Regions from separate parts of the Nostoc sp. MS1 genome, predicted to be linked through region 1. Evidence: riboswitches for the same ligand, from Rfam matches in the RefSeq annotation. Region 1 holds a riboswitch; the other holds the start of a gene.
What was found. A riboswitch is a leader RNA that binds a small molecule or an ion and turns the genes downstream of it on or off. The one in region 1 is predicted to bind cobalamin.
Positions count from the first base shown of each region.

Region 2: it holds a riboswitch for cobalamin, as region 1 does, so the genes downstream of both, cobG (precorrin-3B synthase) here and NSMS1_RS26615 (DUF1636 family protein) in region 1, are expected to answer to the same signal.

Region 1 covers NZ_AP023441.1:6,166,688-6,175,229, forward strand. Annotated here, with positions in the region: gene NSMS1_RS26590 (hypothetical protein) at 1-1,292, opposite strand, end outside; gene NSMS1_RS26595 (hypothetical protein) at 1,404-2,039, opposite strand; gene NSMS1_RS26600 (ParA family protein) at 2,039-2,671, opposite strand; gene NSMS1_RS26605 (cytochrome P450) at 2,995-4,380, shown strand; gene NSMS1_RS26610 (cobalt-precorrin-6A reductase) at 4,418-5,155, opposite strand; gene NSMS1_RS26615 (DUF1636 family protein) at 5,198-5,605, opposite strand; cobalamin riboswitch at 5,626-5,802, opposite strand; gene NSMS1_RS26620 (hypothetical protein) at 5,806-6,300, opposite strand; gene NSMS1_RS26625 (class I SAM-dependent methyltransferase) at 6,523-7,098, shown strand; gene NSMS1_RS26630 (pentapeptide repeat-containing protein) at 7,360-8,542, opposite strand, start outside.
Region 2 covers NZ_AP023441.1:2,107,669-2,116,210, forward strand. Annotated here, with positions in the region: gene NSMS1_RS09180 (class I SAM-dependent methyltransferase) at 166-948, opposite strand; cobalamin riboswitch at 1,130-1,260, shown strand; partial or broken gene cobG (precorrin-3B synthase) at 1,300-2,709, shown strand; gene NSMS1_RS09190 (precorrin-8X methylmutase) at 2,734-3,360, shown strand; gene NSMS1_RS09195 (precorrin-2 C(20)-methyltransferase) at 3,363-4,064, shown strand; gene NSMS1_RS09200 (FAD-dependent oxidoreductase) at 4,079-5,500, opposite strand; gene NSMS1_RS09205 (mercuric reductase) at 5,887-7,434, shown strand; gene NSMS1_RS09210 (putative bifunctional diguanylate cyclase/phosphodiesterase) at 7,499-8,542, opposite strand, start outside.

The sequences.
Region 1 (8,542 bases):
GCTTGCCACTTTTGGTTGATGCTGGCTAAACCTTTCATCACATCCTGCATACATCTTTGGGCAATAGCATCATTTTTTTGTGCTAAAAAGTTACGAGTTTTAATAATATTTTTTTGTACATCTTCAGCCATTTTATCTAAGGTGTCTAATCCTTGCATTTCTAATAATTGAGTTTCTATTTGTCGCAGCTTATTTAATGCTTCTAACCGGGTTTCAATTGCATCTACTTCTGCTAAAGCTCTATCTATCTTTTCCCATCTAATTAGTTGTTCTACCCAATCAACCATGTTGTTGAGTATTGTTTGGTCTTCGGGATATTCTACTTCTTCTCTGATTCTGGCTTTGAGGCGATAAACTGCTTTAATTACTCTGGTGATATCATTACCAGACTCCTGCATATATTTAAATAATCGACCTAAAACCACACCAAATATTAATACCGTCAAGGGCAAAATTGGCCCAGAGCGCATTTTTAAATCTACGGGGATAGCTAGTCTTTGAGTTTGTCCTGCAAGGGTAAAGTAGATAGCGCCTGTATAACGGTCTGGAGGAATGAGGGAACGATGTAGGGTTAATGGTAGAGTGACTATGCGATCGCTTGCTAAATTCACTGGACTTTGTGGTAAACTCAGGGCTGTCTCTGTCAACTGATACCCTGTTTGTTCACCTTTGATAATAACTTTGGCATCAACGATAGTTACAGGTGCTTGGCTAGAATTATCAAATTGCAATTGCCACTGATTTAAAAATGCACTCGCAGGTAATAACCCTCTCGCAGTTAAGCAATCAAAAAAGCCCAAAATTCCATCGCAATTGACTAGGCGCAGTTGAATTTGTTCTGTACCACCCAAGGGAATAAGAGTAGGTTTAGCTTTAGCAATTACTTGAATGGGAATAGTTTGTACTTGCTGCTGACCCTGATTTGGCAGTAATACTTGAATTGTCCCTTCATAAGTTCCAGGTAAGCGGATATCGCTTACCCTCAATTGAAAATCTTGAGGAATACCTTCAGAAAGTTGTGGCTGACCGACGATAGTTATTTGGTTACGATTAATTATTTCCCCGCCTTCCTTCCGCCGCAAATCTGAAGGTAGAAAGACAAATCTCTCAATATTTTCTCCCTGTGCAGTTAATCGTAAGTTACCAATTAATGCGCTTTCTTCACCCAACCAACCACTGATACGTATAGATTTATCATGAGAATCTATTAGTATATTGGGCGCAGCTTTTGTCGGGACGGCGTGTGTAATAACTATCACCGACAGCAACAGAGATATTATGCGATATTTCATGAGTAATTCTCTAGACTCAGAGCAAATTGATATCAATAGGAATTACGCATGAAATTCGGAAAATCGGGAGGGAGCAGGGGAGAAAAAACAACTGTTAACTGTCAACCATATCTAATCGTACAACCAAGTGTTAGAAGCAAAATCATCCTTGGTTTCAATTGTTGGCAATGGTTGTGTTGGTCGATTGTCAGGAAGTCGAGTTGATTTTCTATAAGGTACTGGTTTGTAGCTTTGTTTTTCTTTTTGCAGTTTTTCTTGTTGTAGCTTTTCTAGTTGTAGTTTCTCTTGTTCTAGTTTTTCTAGTTGCTCTTTTTCTTGTGCTATGACTAATGCTTTATGTTCCTCTATCAGTTGAGAGTTGGCTTGTGCAAGTTGTAGCGCAGTTTTTTTGGTTTCTTCTAACTCTTTTGTGAGCTTTTTGACTGAGGCTTTTTGTTCAGATAAAGCTGATTGTAATTCTTCTATTTTTTGCTGAAAGGATTTTTCTTTTTGTTGAAAGGATTTTTCCTGTTGTTCTGATTTTTTTAAACTTGTTTGTAATTCTTTAATGGTGGCTTCTAAATCTGCCTTAGTGGGAACACCACGTTTAGCACCATTGGCTTCAGTCTGTTGAGATTCTTCTGGGGTTTCAGCAGTTTCTTCCGCCACTGGTTGAGCGGTGACTTCAATTGCTGCTTCATCAGCAGAGGGGGTAAATTTTTGGGCTTCCTCTTGAATTAAGTCGGAAAGGTTCTGTTTTCTAGGCATTATTTTCTCCAATCACGCTGTAGTTCTTCGGCCACGCGGTGGTAATCTGATTCCGCTTCTCTAGCATTTTTGCCTCGCCATTGGTCAATAGCTACACCATCCAAGGCGGCTCTTTCATGGGCTTTGTAAATCCTGATAAAAGCCTTACAAACGGGTATTCCTAGCCTTTGGAGAGTATTTTGTGCTTCTATTGCTTCATTTATACTCCGAGTATCGACCTTTGTGAGTAAAACCCGATGGGCAACTCCAGCCGGAACTACAGCCGCTTTGACTGTCTCAATTAATACAGCCAAATCCATTGCGGATGGTGGTGTAGGTAAAACTAGATAATCTGCGATCGCTACTACTGTGGCTAGTGCTTCCGAGTGTAGCGCAGGTGGCGTATCTACTACTACTAAATCGTATTCTTTGATAGTTTGTAACCTACCTAAAAGCTGAGGATTGGTTTCTTGGGATAGATCAAACCCCATCCCATTTTGACTTCTGCCAAACCACCAACTGGCAGAACCCTGTACATCTGTATCAACAAGAATCACTTTTTTCTTCTTCGCAAACTGAGCAGCTAAATTTATGGAGGTAGTCGTTTTACCGACACCCCCCTTACCGTTGAGAATAGTGATGATTTTTGGCACTTGTTATCATCCGACCCTGCCATACTTGAATATACCGCTTTGTGTGACTGTCGTTGCATTTGAGTTGAAAATAGGACTGGGGAGGTGGGGGAGATGAGGAAGAGGGGGGAGATGAGGGAGATGAACAAAAGGTTAAAGGTGAAACGAGAAAGCTAACAATAAACTCCCTTTCCCTTTCTTTGGACTATGGACTGTTGACTAATGACTAATGACTAATGACTAATGACTAATGACTAATGACTAATGACTAATGACTAATGACCACCCACAGTTTGAGAAAAAATCGTAAGAATAGAAGTCTGTAGACTTAAACTTTTATTTTTATGACAGCTACTTACAACCTACCCCAAGGCCCTAGAATCCCGCGTTTGCTGCGGTTATTTAAGTTTATTACCCAGCCACTAGAGTATGTAGAAGATTTTGCTAAAGTCTACGGTGATAACTTTACTATCTGGAGTAGCAGAGAATCGCATTTTGTGTACTTCAGTCATCCCCAAGCACTGGAGCAGATTTTTAGTAATGTTAATTGTTTTGACACTGGGGGAGCAGGTGGGCCGCTTTTAGAACTTTTGCTAGGTAAGAGTTCTTTAATTTTACTGGAAGGCGATCGCCATCAGCGTCAACGTCAACTCTTAACCCCTCCTTTCCACGGTGAAAGAATGCGGGCTTATGGTCAAGCTATCCGTGAAATTACGGGGCAAGTAACTCAACAATGGCAAATAGGCAAGCCCTTCAATATCCGCGCTTCTATGCAGGAAATTACCATGCGGGTGATTTTGCGAGTAGTGTTTGGTGTAGATGAAGGGCCAATGTTTGAGGAACTGCGGCAACTACTAACTACTTTGTTAGATTTTATGGGTTCGCCTTTGATGTCCAGCACGTTATTTTTTGGTTTTACACAAAAAGATTACGGCGCATGGAGTCCTTGGGGGCGGATGGTGCGCCTCATCGAGAAAATTGACGAATTGATATACGCTTTAATTGATCAGCGTCGGGCTGATGTTGCGGAAAACCGTCAAGATATTCTCAGTTTATTGATTTCGGCACGTTATGAAGATGGACAGCCGATGTCAGATTTAGAGTTGCGTGATGAATTAATGACAATGTTGGTTGCAGGACATGAAACTACTGCTTCTGCTTTAACTTGGGCATTTTATTGGATTGATAGTCTACCAGAAGTGCGGGAAAAGTTATCCCAAGAATTAGATACTATTGATGAAAATTCAGAACCCAGCAGTATTGCTAAACTACCTTACTTAACAGCAGTTTGCCAGGAAACTCTCCGCTTTTATCCCATTGTGCTGAATGCTTTCTTTAGGCGAACCAACAACCCTGTAGAAATTATGGGTTATCAATTGCCGAAAGGAACATTGGTTGTTCCGAGTATTTATTTAGCCCACCATCGAGAAGAAGTTTATCCCCAATCTAAACAATTTAGACCAGAACGCTTTTTAGAAAGACAATTTTCTCCTTACGAATACCTACCCTTTGGCGGCGGAAATCGGCGTTGTATCGGTCTAGCATTTGCCCAATATGAAATGAAAATTGTCTTAGCAACAATCTTGTCACAGTTTCGAGTATCCAGACTCAGTAAGCGTCCAGTTCGTCCAGTCCGTCGCGGTTTAACCTTGGCTGCGCCGGGCGGAATGAGAATGGTGACGAATAAATTGGGGAGTGGGGAGCAGGGAGTGGGGAGTGGGGGGAGATGAGGGAGTAGAGGAGAAAAAACAACTGTCAACTGTCTCCTCACAATTTTTCCCGTAGCCAAGCTACTGCTGCATCAACGTTTGCAACTTGTTCTGCGTCTGGTACTGGTGGACGTTTTACCATGACAACTTGTATGCCTAATTTTCGTGCGGCGATAATTTTGGCATAGGTGGCGTTACCACCGCTATTTTTGCTGACGATGGTGTCGATATGATTTTGAATGAGGAGTTCTTTTTCTTGTGTGAGGGTGAAGGGGCCGCGATCGCACAATATCATCCCAGGCGGCACTAAGGCATCAGCCGCCGGGGGGTCAATCATTCGCATGAGAAACCAGATGTCTTGTAGATGGGCGAAGGCGGCGAGTTCTTGTCTACCAACGGTTAAAAATACTCTTTTGGCTTGGTTTTCTACAACATCGGCGGCGGCGCTGGTACTATCAACTTCAATCCAGCGATCGCCTGCTACTTTTTCCCAAGGCGGACGAATTAACATTAAATGTGGTATGCCGACTTCATGCGCCGCCGTAGCTGCATTCAATGAAATTTGTGATGCAAAGGGATGAGTAGCATCAATTAATACATCAATTTGCATCTGATGAAGATATTCAGCTAGTCCAGCCGCACCGCCAAAACCCCCGACTCGGAAGTTACCTGATGGAAGGATGGGTTCACGGGTGCGACCGGCTAGAGATGCGATCGCCTCAATACCTGAAATATTTGCTACTTTGGCGCTGAGTTCGGCTGCATCTCCAGTTCCACCCAGAATTAAAAGGCGCATCGGAAAAATTCAAAATTCAAAAATTAAGCATACACCTACAGCCTAATTATTGATAGGTAAGGTTGGAATCCGAGCTAGAATACCCTTTTTTAAAGGTTCAGGGCGTTCTGACCAAGGTAGTAAACCATCTGCTTTATCGTAGTATTTGCTGGCACATTCCAACACGGCAGAGATATTATCATCTAAAGCTAAATCACCGAAAAGATAGGTTAATTTGCCTTTACCACTAAAAGCAACAACACAAGAACGGTTGCAAGCACTCATACATTCAACTTCTTGGATGGGAAATTTATCTCGTAATTCCCAATCTTGCGCTAATTGCTGGAGTTGGTTTAAAAGCTTTTGACCACCGCTTTCACCTACACGCTTACCATCTTGCCAAACACTCGCGCATGTTTTGCAAACAAATAAGGTGTGTTCAGCCACACCCAAGGAGTTATCAATAGTCATCCGTACCTCGCAGATGTTGAGAATAATAGACAAAATTCGGCGGGCATTCTGGCTGGGAAAGTCAACACCATTACTTTCCTTCACAGTTGCGGGACAGCGCCGGATTTTCACCGCGAGCCTACGACGCACCGCAGGCGTACTTTCCCCGTTACCTCTGGTGACTGCTCCCCACCAGAACCGAACATTCACTCAATCGTAACTTAAAAGCGTAAACCTACACCACCTTGGACAGCGACAGCCGCACCGCCACCGTCACGATAAGCATCAAAAGCGATAACGGCATTACCAAATAAAACAGTATTACTGTTAGGAACTATGTAATCAACACCTGGTTGTAAGGCAAAGCTAATTTTGTCACCCACAGGAGAGGCGCTATTACCACCAGTCAACACTAACCCAGCACCCAGATAAGCATCTGTTTGCCAGTTCAAGGGGATATCATAGGAAACTGTGGGTACAACTGCGGTATTTTGCCCTACCAAAGCTTGGGCGCGGAAGGAAATAGGTGATTCCAGCAGTTTGTAACGAAAGGCTAGCACCCCCCCTACTTGGATACCATTAGTCAAACCAACAGTCGGCCCGATACCAACATAACTACCGTATGCAGCTTGTGCCTGTGCTGGTTGAGTGTTAATTACCAGACTCAAAGCAGAACTAATCCCCAAAACCGTAACTAAATAAGGTAAATACTTCATCACCCGACTCCTCACACCATCTTGGATTTTGAAAGTTCCTTTGAATACCTATGTTATCGCTGATGTCGGTTCTAGGTCATGGGTAATATCAATTTAAAATTCAAAATTAATACACTATGTCATAGATACCCAGTGTTTGTAGTTTTAGGCAGAATGACAATGTGTTAAAAACTCAATACTAGATAGCATAGAGGCATCACAGTAGAGAGGTAATTAATAGTGATGAGCATTGTAGACAGTATATTCATGCAGATGTTTGGTCGCCCAAAGGGTATGCTAGGTAGGTTGGGTGGCATGATTATGACATCCATGAACCAAGCATTTACCTATTCGGTGATCGACCAACTCGATATTCAGCCAAATGACCAAGTGTTGGAAGTTGGATTTGGCTCAGGAGTTGGTATTCAGCGTTTATCCTCTTTAGCATCAGCAGGATATATCGCAGGCATCGATTACTCTCAAGAAATGGTTGAGCAAGCTACAGCTAGAAACATGGCGAAGATTGAGATGGGTCTGGTTGATTTACGGCAAGGTTCGGTGGAAAGTTTGCCCTTTGAAGACAACAAATTTGATAAAGTGCTGGCGGTTAACTCTATGCAAGTCTGGACAGATGCCGTAGTTGGGCTGCGGGAAGTGCGGCGAGTTATGAAGGTTGGTGGTCGAATAGCACTTGGTTTTACTTCTTATTCAGGGCAATCAAGTACTGGATTAACTCAGATACTTACGACTGCTGGTTTCACTCAAACGCGCCTAGTTGAGACAGATCGCGATTTTTGTGCATTGGCGATCGCCTCATGAGCATCGGTGAGAAATTAAGATAATTTTACTTTTGTCAATTAGAAATTGTGCTGAAAATTTAGGAAAAACACAGGTATTAAGTTAACTATTGTACTTAACTTATGGGGCAAGAATGAATGATGCGTATCAAGATTAAGCGTAGGCATCGCCTGCTCAAAAAGTGTGTTTCCGACCCCGATTTCAGCAATATTTTAACTACTATTGCTTATTGACAAATGCTATCTGATCTTAACCTCTCACAAATGCTACACCCTGATCTAACTACGGACAACGAGGATGAATCCCGCCTTGAGTGCAAATATAAGCTAGTTGCTTGGCATCTAAATTTTTCGCTTGAGAAAAATCTACGCCTTTGACTACCGCAGACACCGAACCTAAATCTGGGGTTTGGACAAATTGATCAGATGGGTCTTGTTTGCTGGGGGTGAGGATTGTATTTTTAAAGTCAGCACCGGCAACGTTTGCTCCTCGTAAATCTACAAGACTTAGGTCAGCATTTTGCAGATTAGCATTTTCTAGTTGAGCCGATCGCAAAGTCGCTCCTGTCATGCGACTGGAACTGAAGTCAGCATTGCTGAGATTGGCTCGCTCTAAATCAGCACCAGAAAGGTCTGAATTTTGCCAACTAGTTTTAGTTAGGTTTGCAAACGATAATTGAGTGCCTATGGCGATGACTCGACCAAGACGTGCGCCATAGAGGTTAGCTTCTTGTAATTTAGCATCACCTAAATCTGCCCCTGTTAAGCTGGCATTTTCTAAAACAGCGCCTCGCAAATCGGCTCCTACTAATTGAGCGCTGCTGAGGTTTGCACCAATTAAGCGGGCATTTGCTAAGTTAGCTCTGTTGAGGGTAGCGCGGCTTAAGTCGCTGCGAGTCATGAGGACACGACTGAGGTTAGCATCAGTGAAATTGGCTTGTTTCATCTGCGCTTGACTTAAATCAGCGATCGCATCATCAAAAGTATCCCAGCGTCCATCTTCACCAACACCACGAAAACGGCTACCCTTAAAACTAGCTTGGTTAAGATTAGCACCTTTAAATTTGATGCCTGATAAATCACTATTGTCTAAAACCAAGCTGAAGAAAGAACTACCCGCAGTACCGCTTTGACCAAGTTGAGTCCGGCTCAGGTCAAGCCCTGTAGTTTTACCACTGTAAACATTGAGGATTTTATTAATTGTCTGTTGGTTAATTTGTAGCCGCTTTTGTCGCGCTTCTCGTTCTGGGGAGGCGCTACCAACAGAATCTAATTCTGAAGCCAAAAACTGGTTTTTGTTTTGTAATTCGGGAATGGCATCTATTCCTACACTGGTTAGCGACTGTTGGATGGTGTCTATCAGGATGGGATTATTTTCCTTGACCATCATATCCGTCAAAAACTGGATAGACTGGAAATCTTTGAGACTACCCAAAGCTAAAATTGTTCTTTGGCGGTCTTCAATG
Region 2 (8,542 bases), 3.1 Mb from region 1:
TTCGTTATTTATGCGTCATACCAATTCAAAATTAAGAAAGTAATACGTAGCACAGGTTTGGGCGTTTGCATCTGTATCAGATTTTTTGTGAAATGGTATAAGAAGGTTTGAGCCTATTGCACTTTTATTTGCATAGTTTGTTTTTTCCACGCCGTTCTACTTGAGTTATTGGTTCTTATCTACAATAATAAATAAATAATCACCTTCATCATGTTTATATTTCTGTATTACTTCTTTTATGAATCCTGAATTAATATCCGTTGCTAATTTTTGGCATCCATGAGTAATTTCATCTACAGAAGCTAACATAGAGAAAGTAGAAATACCAGCACGTATATTTGCATCTAAATAAAATTCAGGACGATGTTTTCCACTATATAAAAATAAATCTTGTAAGTCTTGATGAATAGAGTAAGGCTCAATTTGTATAGAATTAAAACTAACCTCTTCTAAAGCGGATTTGACAGATGATAAACTTGGCATTTGCTGAGATGCTTGACTTATGGCTTCAGGAAAATACTCTATTAACCAATAATTCTGTATTTGTTCTGGTGTAGCTGTAAATAACACAAATTTACCGTTTGCCAAGACCCTGTGAATTTCTTGAAATGCTGAAACTAGATCGGCAAAATGATGAATAGCTAAAGTGCATACTACACCAGAAAAAAATTGATTAGCGTAAGGTAAATTCTCCACAGTAGCAACCAACCAATCAACAGTATGACTCTTCTTTTTTGCAGCATCAATCATGAGGCTGGATTGGTCTATTCCTCGCCAAACTCCGCCAAACTCGGCTAAAGCGACTGTATAGTTACCTGTGCCACAAGCTACATCTAAATACAAATCATTAGGCTTGATTTGTAAATGTTGGGCTAATCGAGAAGTTATATAAGGATCAGCACGACGAGTTAAATCATACCCCTTACTAATTTGCTCATAAATGGCCATGTGTTTGAGTCTCACAAATTAATCGAGTTTAGAAGAAGGTAATGTGCTTCTTTTTTGATGATTTCCAGACAAAACAATAACAAACTTTTGATTTGTGTCAGGATAATATTCATTCTAATTAACAAAGATTATCAAGTTAATGAAAAATATGAAGCAGTCAATATTATGACCAGCTACTCATGCTAGATTACTAAGGCTTGGTGTTGGGAAACTCCGGTGAGATTCCGGGGCTGTGCCGCAACTGTAATGTAAAGGCCAAAGAAATTTTCTTTTGACTTTCCGAGTCAGAATGCCAATTCCAAGTGTATACAGTCACTCCCTGCGTCGCACGGGGAAGGAGTTCTAGTTTTGTTGCCCGCTTTTACACCTTGTCCTGGCTTATTTTATGCCACACCTGCCCAAGATGGGATTTTATCTCGGATGAGAATACCAGGTGGCATTATTAATAGTAAACAATGTGAGGCGATCGCAGATATAGCAGACCAGTACGGTGGCAGTTATATCGATGTGACAAATCGCGCCAATATCCAAATTCGGGAAATTCAAGAAAAGATAGATTCTTCAGTTCTGCAAGAATTACAAGATTTGGGCTTGGGTTCTAGCAATACAGGCGTAGACCAAATCAGGAATATTATGACCAGTCCTACGACTGGTATTGATCCTCAAGAATTAATTGATACCCGTCCCTTCGTTACAAGCTGGGACAAATACATCAGTGAACATTCTGCTTTGTCAGGACTGTCGGCAAAATTTAGCGTCTGTTTTGATGGTGGTGGGTTAGTTTCGGTATGCGATCGCCCCAACGATATCACTTTTGCTGCTGTTTTGCTAGATGGTAGGGTTTACTTCCGCCTGTGTCTTAGTATGGGTGCAAAGGGAAACCCACCCGTTGACACTAGAATTTTATTATCCCCAGAGGAATGCTTACCAGTCTTAACAGTCTTGGCTGACGTTTATTTAGCTCATAGTGATACTAACAGTAAACGCAAGCCCCGGCTGCGAGAAGTAATTAATACTATAGGTTTAAATAGTTATCTCCAACAAGTCGAGGAACGCTTACCCATTTCCTTAAATTGCTCCCCATCTTCCCCATCTCCATCATCTCCCCCATACCACCACATCGGCATTCATCCCCAACGCCAAACAGGCTTATATTACATAGGTCTTGTCTTACTCCTTGGTCGTTTAGAAACTAAACAGTTAAGAGGTTTAGCTGATTTATCTACTAAATATGGCAAAGGAAACCTCAGATTAACACCTTGGCAGAATTTGCTGTTAACAGACATTCCCAAACAGTGGCTTACTGATGTTCAGAATCAAATTGTTGGGTTAGGATTAGATTTCTCACCCACGAATATTAAAAGTGGATTGGTAGCTTGTTCGGGAAACCAAGGTTGTGCTGCTGCTGCTACTGATACTAAAAGTCATGCGTTGGCATTAGCAGATTATTTACAATCTCGTATTACCTTAGAACGTCCAATCAATATCCACTTTAGCGGTTGTGAGAAATCCTGCGCCCAACACAACAACAGCGATATTACGTTACTTGGCGTTAATTACGAGAATGAGGAAAGATATCAAGTGTACGTGGGTGAAGGTGACAGCAAAAATAAATTTGGTCATCAACTTTATCAAGATATAACTGTTGCTGAAATGCCTACACTCATGGAAAGAATGCTTGAGTTGTATAAAAGCCAACAATTAAATCCTGATGAATCCTTTGGTAAATTCACTCATCGAGTTGGACTTACCCGACTAAAACAGTTATTATCTCGCCCAAATCCCATGTCTGATTATATCCGCGATGCCAATGAAATCTACCGTAATTCCTTTGCTATCATCCGGTCGGAAGCAAACCTAGATATCTTACCGCCAGATATTGCTAAGGTTGCTGTTCGCCTCATCCATGCTTGTGGGATGACGGATATTGTTACAGATTTGGGATATTCCTCAATGTTGGCGCAGTCGGGAAGGGCTGCACTAGAAGCAGGCGCACCGATTTTATGTGATTGTCGCATGGTAGCTAATGGGGTGACGAGGCGGCGTTTACCAGCAAACAATGAAGTTATTTGCACCTTGAATGAACCCCAAGTACCAGAACTAGCGCAAAAGTTGGGGAATACCCGGTCGGCGGCGGCTTTGGAATTGTGGAAACCATACCTACAAGGTGCAGTTGTCGCCATTGGTAATGCGCCTACAGCTTTGTTTCGCCTGTTGGAAATGTTAGATGCTGGATACCCCAAACCTGCGGTAATCTTAGGCTTTCCTGTGGGGTTTGTGGGTGCGGCTGAATCAAAAGCAGCATTGGCAGCAGATAGCCGGAATGTACCATTTATGACTTTACACGGTCGGCGGGGTGGAAGTGCGATCGCCGCCGCCGCAGTTAACGCCCTGGCAACGGAGGAAGAATAATCATGAATAAAGGTCGTCTCTACGGGGTTGGTGTCGGGCCAGGAGACCCCGAACTATTGACTATTAAAGCATTACGGCTGATACAGTCTGTTCCTGTGATTGCCTATCAATCAGCCACAGATAAACAGAGTATAGCGCGAGCGATCGCCTCTCCTTATTTAACAGATCAACAAATCGAAGTTTCCTTTCACCTCCCCCGTGCCTTAGAACCAGAAAAAGCCAAAGAAATCTACGACAAGGAAGTAGAACCCATAGCCGAACATCTCGCAGCCGGACGGGATGTAGTAGTGTTGTGTGAAGGCGACCCGTTTTTTTACGGTTCCTTTATGTATGTATTCACACGCTTATCTGAACAGTACCAAACAGAAGTCGTCCCTGGTGTATCTTCCTTAATGGCCTGTCCTGTATCCTTGGGTGTTCCCTTCACCTACTACAACGATATTCTTACCGTTCTACCTGCGCCTCTCCCCGCCGAAGAACTCACCACCCAATTATTAACCACCGATGCAGCCGCCATTATGAAATTAGGTAGGCATTTTTCCAAAGTGCGAGATATCTTACATCAATTGGGATTAGCATCACGGGCATTGTATATCGAGCGGGCAACAATGGCACAGCAGAGGATTTTACCTTTAGATGAGGTTGATCCAGATGAAGTGCCTTATTTTGCGATGATTGTTATACCTAGTAAAAATCGGTTGTAGCAGCTTGATCAAACTTAAGCAAAAGTCTCTAATATTTGGCTAAAGTCACGTTTGTAAAGCGTTTGACTATAATTTTGCCAGTCTACATCTGAAGAGTAAGGTAATCTTTTTAATGTAGCCTGCTGCACATACGCCATTAATGGACGACGTAGCGATTCATATTTTTGGAAAGCTGTTTCTACAGCCTGTCTATTATCCCAGTGATTATCTTTGGCAATTTTAGCAATTAATGTAGAGACAACTAGCGCATCCTCTAAGCCTTGGTTAGCACCTTGAGCCATAAATGGCGGCATTCCATGTGCTGCATCACCAGCTAATACAACTCGTCCAGCACTCCAAGTTGGTTGAATACTTGTATCTGAACTAGTCACACGATGAATATAATATGGACGCTTTTGTATATTACTAGCTGGACATATACGTACTAATTCCTTCAACGTATCAGGGAATTGTGCTTTTTCAAGTGCTTGTACAGTTAACTTTTGCAAATTACTACCATACTGATTTTGTATAGATTCCAAAGCCATAGGTAAATGTATAACATAACCAAATTTACCATTAGCTCTGTGGAATAATAATATCCTCGTATCCTGCATCTCACCAACCGCATTTTTAGACATTTCATCATGACAAACAGTAGTAATTGGTGAGCCTTGCAAAAATTTATCTTCGAGTTCCGTGGCTAGTTCTTTCTGGACATCAATAGTATCTTGAGAAAATATGGCTGCAAACCCAGAATATTCTGGTTTGGCAAAATCTTGATCAGGACTATCTTTATAAATAATTTTGCGAATTGTCGAGTTAATGCCGTCTGCGCCAACAAGTATTTTAGCTCGGAAAGATTTACCAACTGATTGCGGAGAATCCACTTGTGATTTTTCCGAATTAACGTCCTGCCAATGAGCATAAGGATTAATCTCTAATATTGCATCAGATACACAATCTATTCGCACACATCTATTCTCTAACTCATCTGCAAGATGAATACAACGGTGATTAGCTTTCACCATATCTTCAGGAAATAAGCTTCTTAAAACTGTCTGTAAATTGTACCAAGAAATTGATACTCGACCTTCACCATACTCTTGATACCAATTATCAAATTCAAGAGAAATTGAGCGAATTATCTCACCTTGCAAATTTCTATAATGCCATTTATGTAAAGTGTCAGCTTTTTTTGGATCTGTATTTGATGATTGAGAAATAGAAAAAGTTACACTAGCTTTTTTTACTGCTTCATAAGCATCATCATCTAAATACTTGAGTGATTTTAATCCATTAGGCAGAAGATCCAAACCTTGCCCAACTTGACGAAAAGCGCGAGTTTGGTCTAGTACAATAATATTTTCAATACCTCGCTTGCGTAAGCCAATAGCTGTAGCCAAACCAACAGGGCCAGCACCAACTATCATAACGTCGTATATATGTCTACTCATAGATGTAAAAACAATTAGATTAATTGAAAATAGAGTTCTTTATGGCTATTTCTTGACTTGATTTTTATTGTGACATATTAGTAGCTAGAAAAAATGATTTCATCTTGGTGGAGTGAAAAGTGAAAATCAGGAAATACCCTTGATACTAGAAATGTTAAATGTAAAATAAATGTAATATCAATATCCACAAATTATGTTAGACTTCTGAAAATATATTGATTTTATTAGTAACAAATTACACAAAAATTATGGTAAAAATATCCGTTTCCTAATATTTAATACCAATTGTTTAACATTCCACAATATCTTTAAACTTTTAAAGCTAGATTCTGTCTAATCGTAATTATTAATTACTATGACACCTAAAACACCCAAGAGGATTTCTCATGTCTAACTCCGAACTAGATAGAGTCATTGTTCGCCCTGTGGATGAGTATAATCAGAGATTGGTTGCTTATGTACATCCGTCTAATTGGGTAAATCCTCAACCTGCGGATACTTATGATTTGGTAGTTATTGGCGCGGGAACGGCTGGCTTAGTTGTGGCGGCTGGTGCGGCGGGGTTGGGTTTGGGTTTAAAGGTGGCTTTGATTGAAAAATATCTCATGGGTGGAGATTGCCTAAATTTAGGTTGTGTACCTTCTAAAACTATTATTCGCTCTGCGCGAGTGGTTGGGGAAATTAGCAATGCCAAAAATTTGGGGGTAAACGTTTCTAAGCAGATTAATATTGATTTTCCCGCAGTTATGGCGAGGATGCGCCGGGTGAGAGCAGGAATTAGTCATCATGACTCGGCTGAACGCTTTGCATCAATGGGAATTGATGTTTTCTTGGGTAGTGGTAAATTTACTAACAGCAACACCGTAGATGTAGCTGGTAAAACGCTGAAATTTAAAAAGGCTGTGATTGCTACTGGCGCAAGGGCAGCAAAACCTACAATTAGGGGAATTGAACAAGCGGGATATTTAACTAATGAGACGGTTTTTTCTCTCATTCAAAAACCGGAAAAGTTAGCGGTAATTGGTGGCGGCCCTATTGGTTGCGAATTGGCGCAAGTCTTCCGGCGTTTGGGAAGTGAGGTAGTGCTGATTCATAGCGGTTCCCATGTCTTGAATAAAGAAGATGCTGAGGCGGCGCAAATAGTCCAACAGGCGTTAATTCGTGATGGGATTCGCTTGATATTAAATGCCAAGGTAGAAGAAGTAGTCACAGTAACAGAGGGTAAACGGTTGTACTTTTGCGCTAACGGGTGTCGTGATTCTGTGACGGTAGATGAAATATTAGTTGGTGCAGGCCGATCGCCTAATGTGGAAGGATTGAATTTAGAAGCTGTCGGGGTAGAATACGATCAGCGCTTGGGTGTAAAGGTTAATGATTACCTGCAAACAACAAACCCCAAGATTTACGCAGCAGGCGATATCTGCATGGACTGGAAATTTACCCACGCAGCCGATGCAGCCGCCAGAATTGTGATTAAAAATGCCCTATTTTCTCCCTTTGGCTTAGGAAGGTCAAAACTTAGTAGTTTAGTAATGCCTTGGGTAACATATACTGACCCAGAAATTGCCCATGTGGGAATGTATGAACGCCAAGCCAAAGAATTGGGTATTGATGTAGAGACAATTAAGATACCTTTTAGTAGTGTAGACAGAGCGATCGCAGATGCTCAAGAAGAAGGTTTGCTCAAAATTCACCACAAGAAAGGCTCAGATAAAATCCTTGGTGCTACCATTGTCGCCGCTCACGCCGGAGAGATGATCTCCGAAGTCACCACAGCAATTGTTAACAATGTAGGTTTAAGCAAGTTAAGTAACGTAATTCATCCTTATCCTACTCAAGCAGAAGCCATTAAAAAAGCCGCCGACAATTATCGCCGTACACTTCTAACACCAAGAACGAAAAAACTTTTGGGATTTTTAACAAAATTATCTTAATTAGTCATTAGTCATTAGTCAACAGTCAACAGTCAACAGTCAACAGTCAACAGTCAACAGTCAACTAACTAATTAACGCACCTGCTTCTGAACTAGGTAAGGGACGAGAGAAAAAGTAGCCTTGAACAGACTCACAACCTAACTTACTTAAAAGTGTTACTTGTTCTTGTGTTTCTACACCTTCAGCGATCGCTGTCATACCTAGTTTATGTGCCAACGCGATGATAATCTCGATAATTTCTAGATTTCGGTTATCACTAGTCATTGGTTCAACGAAGGAACGGTCAATTTTTAACACACTAACTGGAAAACTAGAAAGGCGACCTAAAGAAGAATAACCTGTACCAAAATCATCAATTAATATCTCAATACCTAATTCTCGCAGTTGTATAAGTGTGGCAGTTGCTTCATCACTATTTTCAGCAATTACACCTTCGGTAATTTCTAAGGCTAAAGCACTAGAATCAAGACCTGTTGAGTCTAAAATTTGCTGAATCTGTTCGATCAAATTTGGCTGGGAAAATTGTCTGGCGCAGAGATTAACACTTATTTTCCTTAATGAATTGTGAGGATGGCTTACTTGCCAAGCCTGCATCTGGCGACACGCTTCATACAGCACCCAGTAACCAATCTCGACAATTAGTCCAGTTTCTTCCATTAAGGGAACAAAATCTCTAGGATTAAGTAAACCACGCTCTGGATGTTGCCAGCGTAGCAGTGCTTCAAAACCTAAAATATCGCCACTAACGAGTGAAACAATTGGTTGATAATAAACTAGAAACTCTTGGTGTGCCAATGCTCGACGCAAATCAGCCTCTAACTGCAACCGCATCAAAGCATTAGCATACATATCTCTATTAAATAAGGCGTAGCGCGATTTTCCCAAAGCTTTGGCTCGATACATTGCCGTATCAGCATCTCTGAGCAGCTGTTCTGGATGGTCGTAGTTGACAGTTGAACTTAGGGCAATACCAATACTTGCACTGGTGAATACTTCTTGTCCATCCAAATTCAAGGGTAATTTTAATTCTTGTTTTATTCGCTCTGCTACTCTGATTGCATCTGAGACATCTTGTATATTTTCTAGTAGGATAGTAAACTCATCGCC